2 regions of the Mesorhizobium sp. M0136 genome follow, and region 2 is predicted to be linked to the other one. Evidence: riboswitches for the same ligand, from Rfam matches in the RefSeq annotation. Region 2 holds a riboswitch; the other holds the start of a gene.
What was found. A riboswitch is a leader RNA that binds a small molecule or an ion and turns the genes downstream of it on or off. The one in region 2 is predicted to bind cobalamin.
Positions count from the first base shown of each region.

Region 1: another riboswitch for cobalamin. It lies ahead of metE (5-methyltetrahydropteroyltriglutamate--homocysteine S-methyltransferase); the one in region 2 lies ahead of NKJ35_RS11290 (CbtB domain-containing protein).

Region 1 covers NZ_JAMYTP010000036.1:1,710-5,111, reverse strand. The annotation lists gene metE (5-methyltetrahydropteroyltriglutamate--homocysteine S-methyltransferase) at 1-1,445, opposite strand, end outside; cobalamin riboswitch at 1,541-1,741, opposite strand; gene NKJ35_RS28375 (MFS transporter) at 2,239-3,402, opposite strand, start outside.
Region 2 covers NZ_JAMYTP010000007.1:225,403-228,804, forward strand. The annotation lists gene cobU (bifunctional adenosylcobinamide kinase/adenosylcobinamide-phosphate guanylyltransferase) at 1-387, opposite strand, end outside; gene NKJ35_RS11285 (CbtA family protein) at 380-1,162, opposite strand; gene NKJ35_RS11290 (CbtB domain-containing protein) at 1,178-1,357, opposite strand; cobalamin riboswitch at 1,394-1,591, opposite strand; gene NKJ35_RS11295 (MFS transporter) at 1,780-2,979, opposite strand; gene NKJ35_RS11300 (heparan-alpha-glucosaminide N-acetyltransferase) at 3,226-3,402, shown strand, end outside.

The DNA.
Region 1 (3,402 bases), on a different contig from region 2:
ACATAGCTCAGCTGGCCCTTCGCATGAGCGGCCCGCGCCCTGCGTACCTGCGGCGTCTGCGGGAAGGACCCGATGGTCGTCGTCGGGAACGGCGGCAGTCCGAGCGTGCCGGCCTGGACTCTGGAGCGCTCGGCAAAAGCGCTCTCTCGTCGCTTCATGCTGTCGTCAATGCTGGCGATCCGCCCCTCAACCAGCGGTTCATGGATCTTCGTGGATGTCACGCGAGTGGCGGCAGCCTCGGCAGACGCTTTCAACGCGCCTGCCACCGCATCCCTGCCTTGGGACAGGGCCCGGGCAAGCAACACCAACTCGTCGGTCTTCTGGGCCGCGAAGGCGAGCCACGACCTGATGTCCGCGTCGAGTTCCGTCTCCATGCGGAGGTCGATCGGCACATGCAGCATCGAGCAAGAAGGCGCGATCTCGACGCGGTCCAAGGGCCAGCCGGCGACGATCGGTTTGATGCGGTCGAGAATGGCGGGCAGGTTCGCACGCCAGACGTTGCGGCCATCGATCAAGCCAAGCGAGAGCACCAGATCCTTCCGTGCGAGCCGACCCACCGTTTCCAGCTGCTCGGGAGCGCGCACGAGATCAATATGCAGCCCGGCCAGGGGCAGAGAAACCGCGGTTTCGAGATTGTCTCCCAGCGGCCCGAAATAGGTAGCCAGCATGATCTTCAGCTCGGGCGCGGCTTTCGACAGCTGGCCATAGGCGAATTCGAACGCAGCTCGTTCGTTCGGGTTCAGATCGAGGACAAGCGCTGGCTCATCGATCTGCACCCAGTCGGCTCCAGACAGCTTCAGCCTCTGCAGGAGTTGCTCGTAGACGGGCAGCAGCCGCGGCAGGAGCGCGATGGGATCGAATCCTTCGGCAGGCGATTTCGCCAGCTTGAGGAAGGTGATCGGTCCAAGGATGACTGGGCGTGTGTGAACGCCGAGAGCTTTAGCCTCGATGAAGTAATCGACCGGTTTCGTCGACGAGAGGGCGAACGTCTGATCATCGTTGAGTTCCGGCACAATGTAGTGATAGTTGGTGTCAAACCACTTGGTCATTTCCATCGCGGTTACATCAGACCGATGAGCCGCCTGCTGGTGACCAGCGTGTCGACAATCCTCCGTCTGACCCTGGTTGCCCCGCCCCATTGCGAAGTAGATTTCAAGTGGAACCTCGCCGCTATTCCAGCCGTAACGGGATGGAACGGCGCCGACCATGGCTGCGGTGTCGAGCACATGATCGTAGAGCGAGAAGTCGTTCGACGGGATTTTCGACACGCCGCGATCGTGCTGCTCCTCCCAGCTAGCGGCACGGAGCGCCTTCGCACTGGTGAGAAGGTCGCCAGCGGAAGATTTTCCGGACCAGTAGCTTTCAAGCGCGAATTTCAGTTCTCGCTTACGACCGAAGCGCGGCACGCCGAGCGTTGCTACAGGAATTTGCTGAGAGACAGTCATGCCAGACCCCGATGGTTGGGGCGTCGGTGACAAGGAAGGCGCTAGCAGGCCGGCACGAACGCCAGGCTGCAGCGGCCACCGAGACACCCCGCCCGTGGACGTAATTCGCCGTGGCAGGTCTCCTGGCTCGCGGGGTCATAGCCTCTACCCGTCTTCCCAAGGCTATTCGCCTCAGTGACATGAGTGGGGTTGGCTCGCCGCTAACAGTTGCGGGGGCAGCGCCGGCATCGCACCGGCTTCCCTCTTAGCTCCGCTGCGGCAGCGCCGTACGGAGAACCACGACACGGGAGACAATTACAGCAGTTCGCTTCCTTGTCAACGCCGCATAAAGAAATGTTTATGTCGTTATGTTAAATTCGGGTTGCATGTTTCCCAAAGGTCGTCTCGAAAGCCAGGACTGTGGGAGCCTTGAGCGCCTGGTAAATCAAAGCAATGACGCACAGCGGTCCAGCAGGATAGGAGTTCGTCGGCTGCCGGCGGCAACCATACCGTTAAGCGCCGTGGTGCTGCTTCCCGCATCATGCGAACGCCACCTCGGCGTCGAACTTCGTTCCGAGGTTCCGACCGCTTCTTTGGTGATCTGCTCGCGACCATATTCGGCTCAATGGCGAGGCTGTTGCCCATGTGGAAGGTGTTGGCTGTGATGCCCTCGGTGATACGACACAACGACTTCGAGGGGAGCACCCGAGGCCCGCTGCAGCCGCGTGTTGCGAAGTGATCGAGGCCAATGTCTCGAACTGCTTGTTCGCAGCCCACCGGCTCAAGGGAACCCGGCTTAAACCACCGGGCCAGCTCAAGTCCTGTCCAAATGAGGCCTGAGCGGCAAATCGTCGTGCACGCGCACGGTTTGGCGTTCGATCTTGTGATGCGTCTTGGGCGGGCAATCGCCACGGTGCAGCGCTTCCAGGCGCGCAACGATTTCGGCGTCATCCTGGGTCTGCCTGTTGTTGTGGCGAACATACTCGACCCAGGTTGGCACATGATAGCACTCGGTCCATAGTTCGGGCTTTTCCAGGTCACGCAGCAACGCCCATTGTCTGGCGCCATCTCGCAGCCGGGCTTTTCGCCACGATGTCATCACACTGAGAAATTCTGGGACATCTCTCTGATCGATACGATAATCGACCATCACCATGATCGGACCGCTTCGTGGCCGCAGGTTAAGTTGCAGCGTCGGTTCGCTGAACTTGTTGGTCGGATCCAGATTGAGCGTTTCGAAATCCGGCTGAGGCAGAACGATCCCCATCAGTCCACCAATCACAAGAACCACGCTGGCGACGAGGAAGGCTCCCGAAACACCTTGGACATCCGCCAGTTCGCCCCAAAGCCAGCTTCCCGCCGCCATGCCGCCGTATGTGGCCGTCTGATAGAGAGACAGGGCGCGTCCAACCACCCACCGCGGCGCCGAAAGCTGCACTGTGACGTTAAACAGCGAGAATGATTGAATCCAAGCCGCACCGGCCGGCATGAGGAGGAGACAGCTCAGCCAAACGTGCTCACTCCATGCCAGAAAGAAGCAGCTGATCGCCAATATAAAGAACGCACCGCGAATGACCCATTCGTTGGAGAGAACTTCTCGGACCCGCCCGATGAGGAGCGCGCCGCAAATCGCTCCCAGGCCGAAGAAGCCGAGCATCACGCCGTAGGTGACCGCAGTCCCTTTGATCTGTTCGCGCGCAACCAACGGCAGGAGAGCCAAAATGACAACGGCGGTGAGGCCGAAAATGAAACTCCGGCACATCACCTTGAGGAGGTTCGGCGACAAGAGCACGTAACGGAAGCCCGCCGCCATCGCACTGCCGAAAGCCTCCCGCGGCAACGCTTGTCGTGCCCGTGCGGCTTTCCACCGCAACAGCGCAGCGATCAGAGCGAAGTAGCAAAAGACGTTGAAGAGGAACGCGAAGGCCGCACCGGCTGTGGCCACGATTATGCCGCCAATCGCCGGCCCGATGCTGCG
Region 2 (3,402 bases):
GATTTCGTTGGACACCACGAACCACGGGCCGCGCGGCCGCGACAGCACATCGGCCAGCCTTCGGCATTCGGCCTCGACATCATGGTCGGCCAGCATGTGGTTGGTCAGCCACAGCGTCAGGCAGTCGATCAGCACCGGCTGGCCGTCGGGCAGTGCCTCGATCGCGCCGGCAAGGTCGAGCGGCGCCTCGATGGTCGTCCAGCCATCGCCTCGCCGCGAGCGGTGCAGCGCGATGCGCTGACGCATCTCCTCGTCATAGGCTTGCGCTGTGGCGATATAGCTCCACGGCGCCGGACAGGCGCTCACCAGCCTCTCGGCATGCGCGCTCTTGCCGGAGCGCGCACCGCCGATGACCAGGGTCAGCGCCCCGGCAGCGCGGTCAGGCAAAGCTGTCGCGCAGGCTGGTTGCCGCGCCGGTGAAGCGTCCGCGCACCAGCCCGACGACCATACCGAGCATCAGCCAGAACACCAGATTGGTCAGCGTCACCGCCACCACGAACTGATGATGCAGGCCTTCCGGAATCGCCGTCTCGAAACTGTCGGGCTGAGGCGCGCCGACAGTATGCGGCGCAACGATCAACGCCACGGCAAGAATCGCCAGCGGCAGCGATCTGCGGAAGGCGATAAGGCCGAGACCGGCCGCTGTCGCCACCACTGTTGCCCACCACCAGATCTGGCGTTGGACAAGGTCGGCCGCCGGCATCGCCGGCAGTTCCGGCGGCAGGCCGAGGCCGGGCGCCAGCGTGAACACGGCAAAGCCGGCAAGCCCCCAGAACAGGCCCTGGCGCCAATTGCCGATGCCGCCGGCGAATTCCGAAACCGCGACCAGGACCAGTGCGAAGCCAATGCCGGTGACGATATTGGCAACGACGCTGAAGCCAAAGCGCTCGAAGCCGTCGGCCGGCGCCCAGCCTTCGTCTTCAGCCGGAGCCATTGCTTCAGCCGGTGCCGGCGCGGCGTTGCTCATAGCCATCGTGCCCGCTGCGTTTTCGGCCGGTGCCGCAGGTGCCGCGGCATGGTCATGGCCGCCGCCGGCCTGTTCGTAGACTTCCGCCTTCAGGATGAGCGGCACGGTGGCGTAGGCCTGCATGCAGGCGAGAACGACGCCGGCCACAAGCCCTGCGATCGCCGCGATGAACACGACGTTGCGAAACAGTGTCATGATGTCAGCCCCTTGTCAGTGGCAGGGAAAGCCCATCGAGTGGCGATAGTCATGCGCGGCATTGTGGACGGCATCGATATGCGAAAAGCCGACAAAGCCCATGACGAAAATGCCGAGGAATGCAGCAAGCGCCAGCTGCATGAGACGCGACTGCGAGGAGGCGGAAGCGCCGAGCGAAACGGAAGCGGTATTCATGTCTTGTCCTTTCGCCCTCCACCCGAGGGCATAGAAGTCAGTTTCCTGTCGCCGGCAGGTCTCCTGGCTCGCGGATCAGCGCCCTTCCCCACCTTCCCGAAGGCGAACCTTCAGTGGCATATGGAGAGGACTACCGCACACAGTTGCGGGGGCAGCCACGGCATTGGGCAAACAATTTCGCCCGCACCGCATTCCCTCTTGGTTCCAAACGGAACCGACGACATCAGCGACTATAGGCAGAATCGCCGCGCCCGGCAAACCAAATTCCGCCGGATCGTGTGGCGAATGCGCCGCCTCGCCAAACCGGAGAACTGGCGCCGCAGACGTCGCGATCTGCGCGGTCGAACAGAACGGCCTGCGTTCGATGCGGCACCGCACCGCTTCCACAATTGGGTGCGCGCGCGCCATGCGGCGCTCGAACATCAAAGCGATTTGGGCAGATAGCGCCAGGTGACGAAGCCGCAGATCGCCGCCAGCAGGCCGAGGGTCGCGAAAACCGCGCCCAGGCCGAAGAACGCCAGCACCACGGAATAGACCAGCGGCGGCGTCAGCTCGGAAAAGTCGAGATAGGTGCGGTAGACCGCCGCCATCTGTGCCCGCTCATACGAGCGCACCGAGCGCATGAAGGCGGTCGAGCCCAGCGCATCCAGCGCGATGGTGAAGAAGGCACCGCAAAGCAGCAAGGCGCCGGTGATGAGCGGTGCGGCCTCGCCGACGGCGCCGGCCGCCAGCAGCGTTGCCGACATCGCGAAATAGGCGAACGTCATGGTGCGCCGGCCGCCGAAACGCTTTCCTGCCCTGCCCCAGAAGATTGCCATGAACAAAAGCGCATTGCCGGCCGAAACCAAGAGGCCGCCGGCGAGCTTGCCTTCGCCGGTGATCACCATGAACAGCGGCCCATAGACGAAGAACGTCGTCCAGAAGCAGGAGCGGCCGAAGGCGATCAGCCAGGCCAGCCTCAGCCTTGGCTGCGCGACGAAGCGGCCGATATTGGCCAGCGGATTGACCGGCCGCGTCTTGCCGGGGCGGATCGACGGGTTATCGCCAAGCCGGTAAGTCCAGAACAGCGCCAGCAAAGCCATGGCGAAGACGGCCACCGCGCCATGCGCGGCATAGACGCCGAAACGCGTGTAGAGGTAAATGCCGAGGGTCGGCCCGGCGGTCCAGGCAAGCATCGACCACGCCATGCGCAGCGACTCGGCCTGCATGAAATCGGTCTTGCGGATATGGTCCATGATGTAGAGGTTGAGCGTGATCGCCAGCGCGCCGGCGCCGACGACGCGGCAGAGCATGCCGACCACCTGGCCGGCCAGCGTATGGGTGACGAAGAACAGCGAGCCGGCGGCCAGCAGGCAGGCGCCGGCGGTATAGACCCAGCGCCGGGCAAAGCGGGCGATCAGCATCGGCATGAACAGCGTCGCCGACAGGCCGAGCATCGCCACGATCGTGTAGAGGATCGAAACGATCTGCTCGTTGTGCAGTATCTCATAGGCCTGGATCGGGATGACGCTGGACACGGTGGCGCGCGCGAAGGATTCGACCGCATAGAGCGAGGCGAAGGTGCGGGCATCCGCCGGCCGCAAGGCCGCAAGCCAGATCGGATGGCGCACATGGGTAGCCATTGTGTTCCCCGAAGCCGAATCGCCCGAAGCAGGGTTGGAGCACAAATCTGCCGCGGCGATTCCTGGCCGGGTAACAGGAAACCGACGCCTTCACGGCAAAAAACGAAGCCGGCCAAAGGCTTTCCGGCTCTGGCCTAAAGCAGCCCTGATGCCGACCGTCACCAACGCGACGCAAGGCCCTGCTTCTATTGACGGTGGCAACCGTGATAGTCGTCTTGCCGGGGCTGAACCAAGACAGCGACACCAATGAGCATCGACACGCCGAGCGCAGCCGTTCAGGATCAACCGAAGTCGAAGCGCATCGCCGCTATCGACATTGCACGCGGCATCGCATTGCTTGCCATGGCGAGCTATCATTTCACCTGGGACCTCGAATTCTTCGGCTACACCGATCCCGGCCTCACCGCCTTCGGCTGGTGGAAA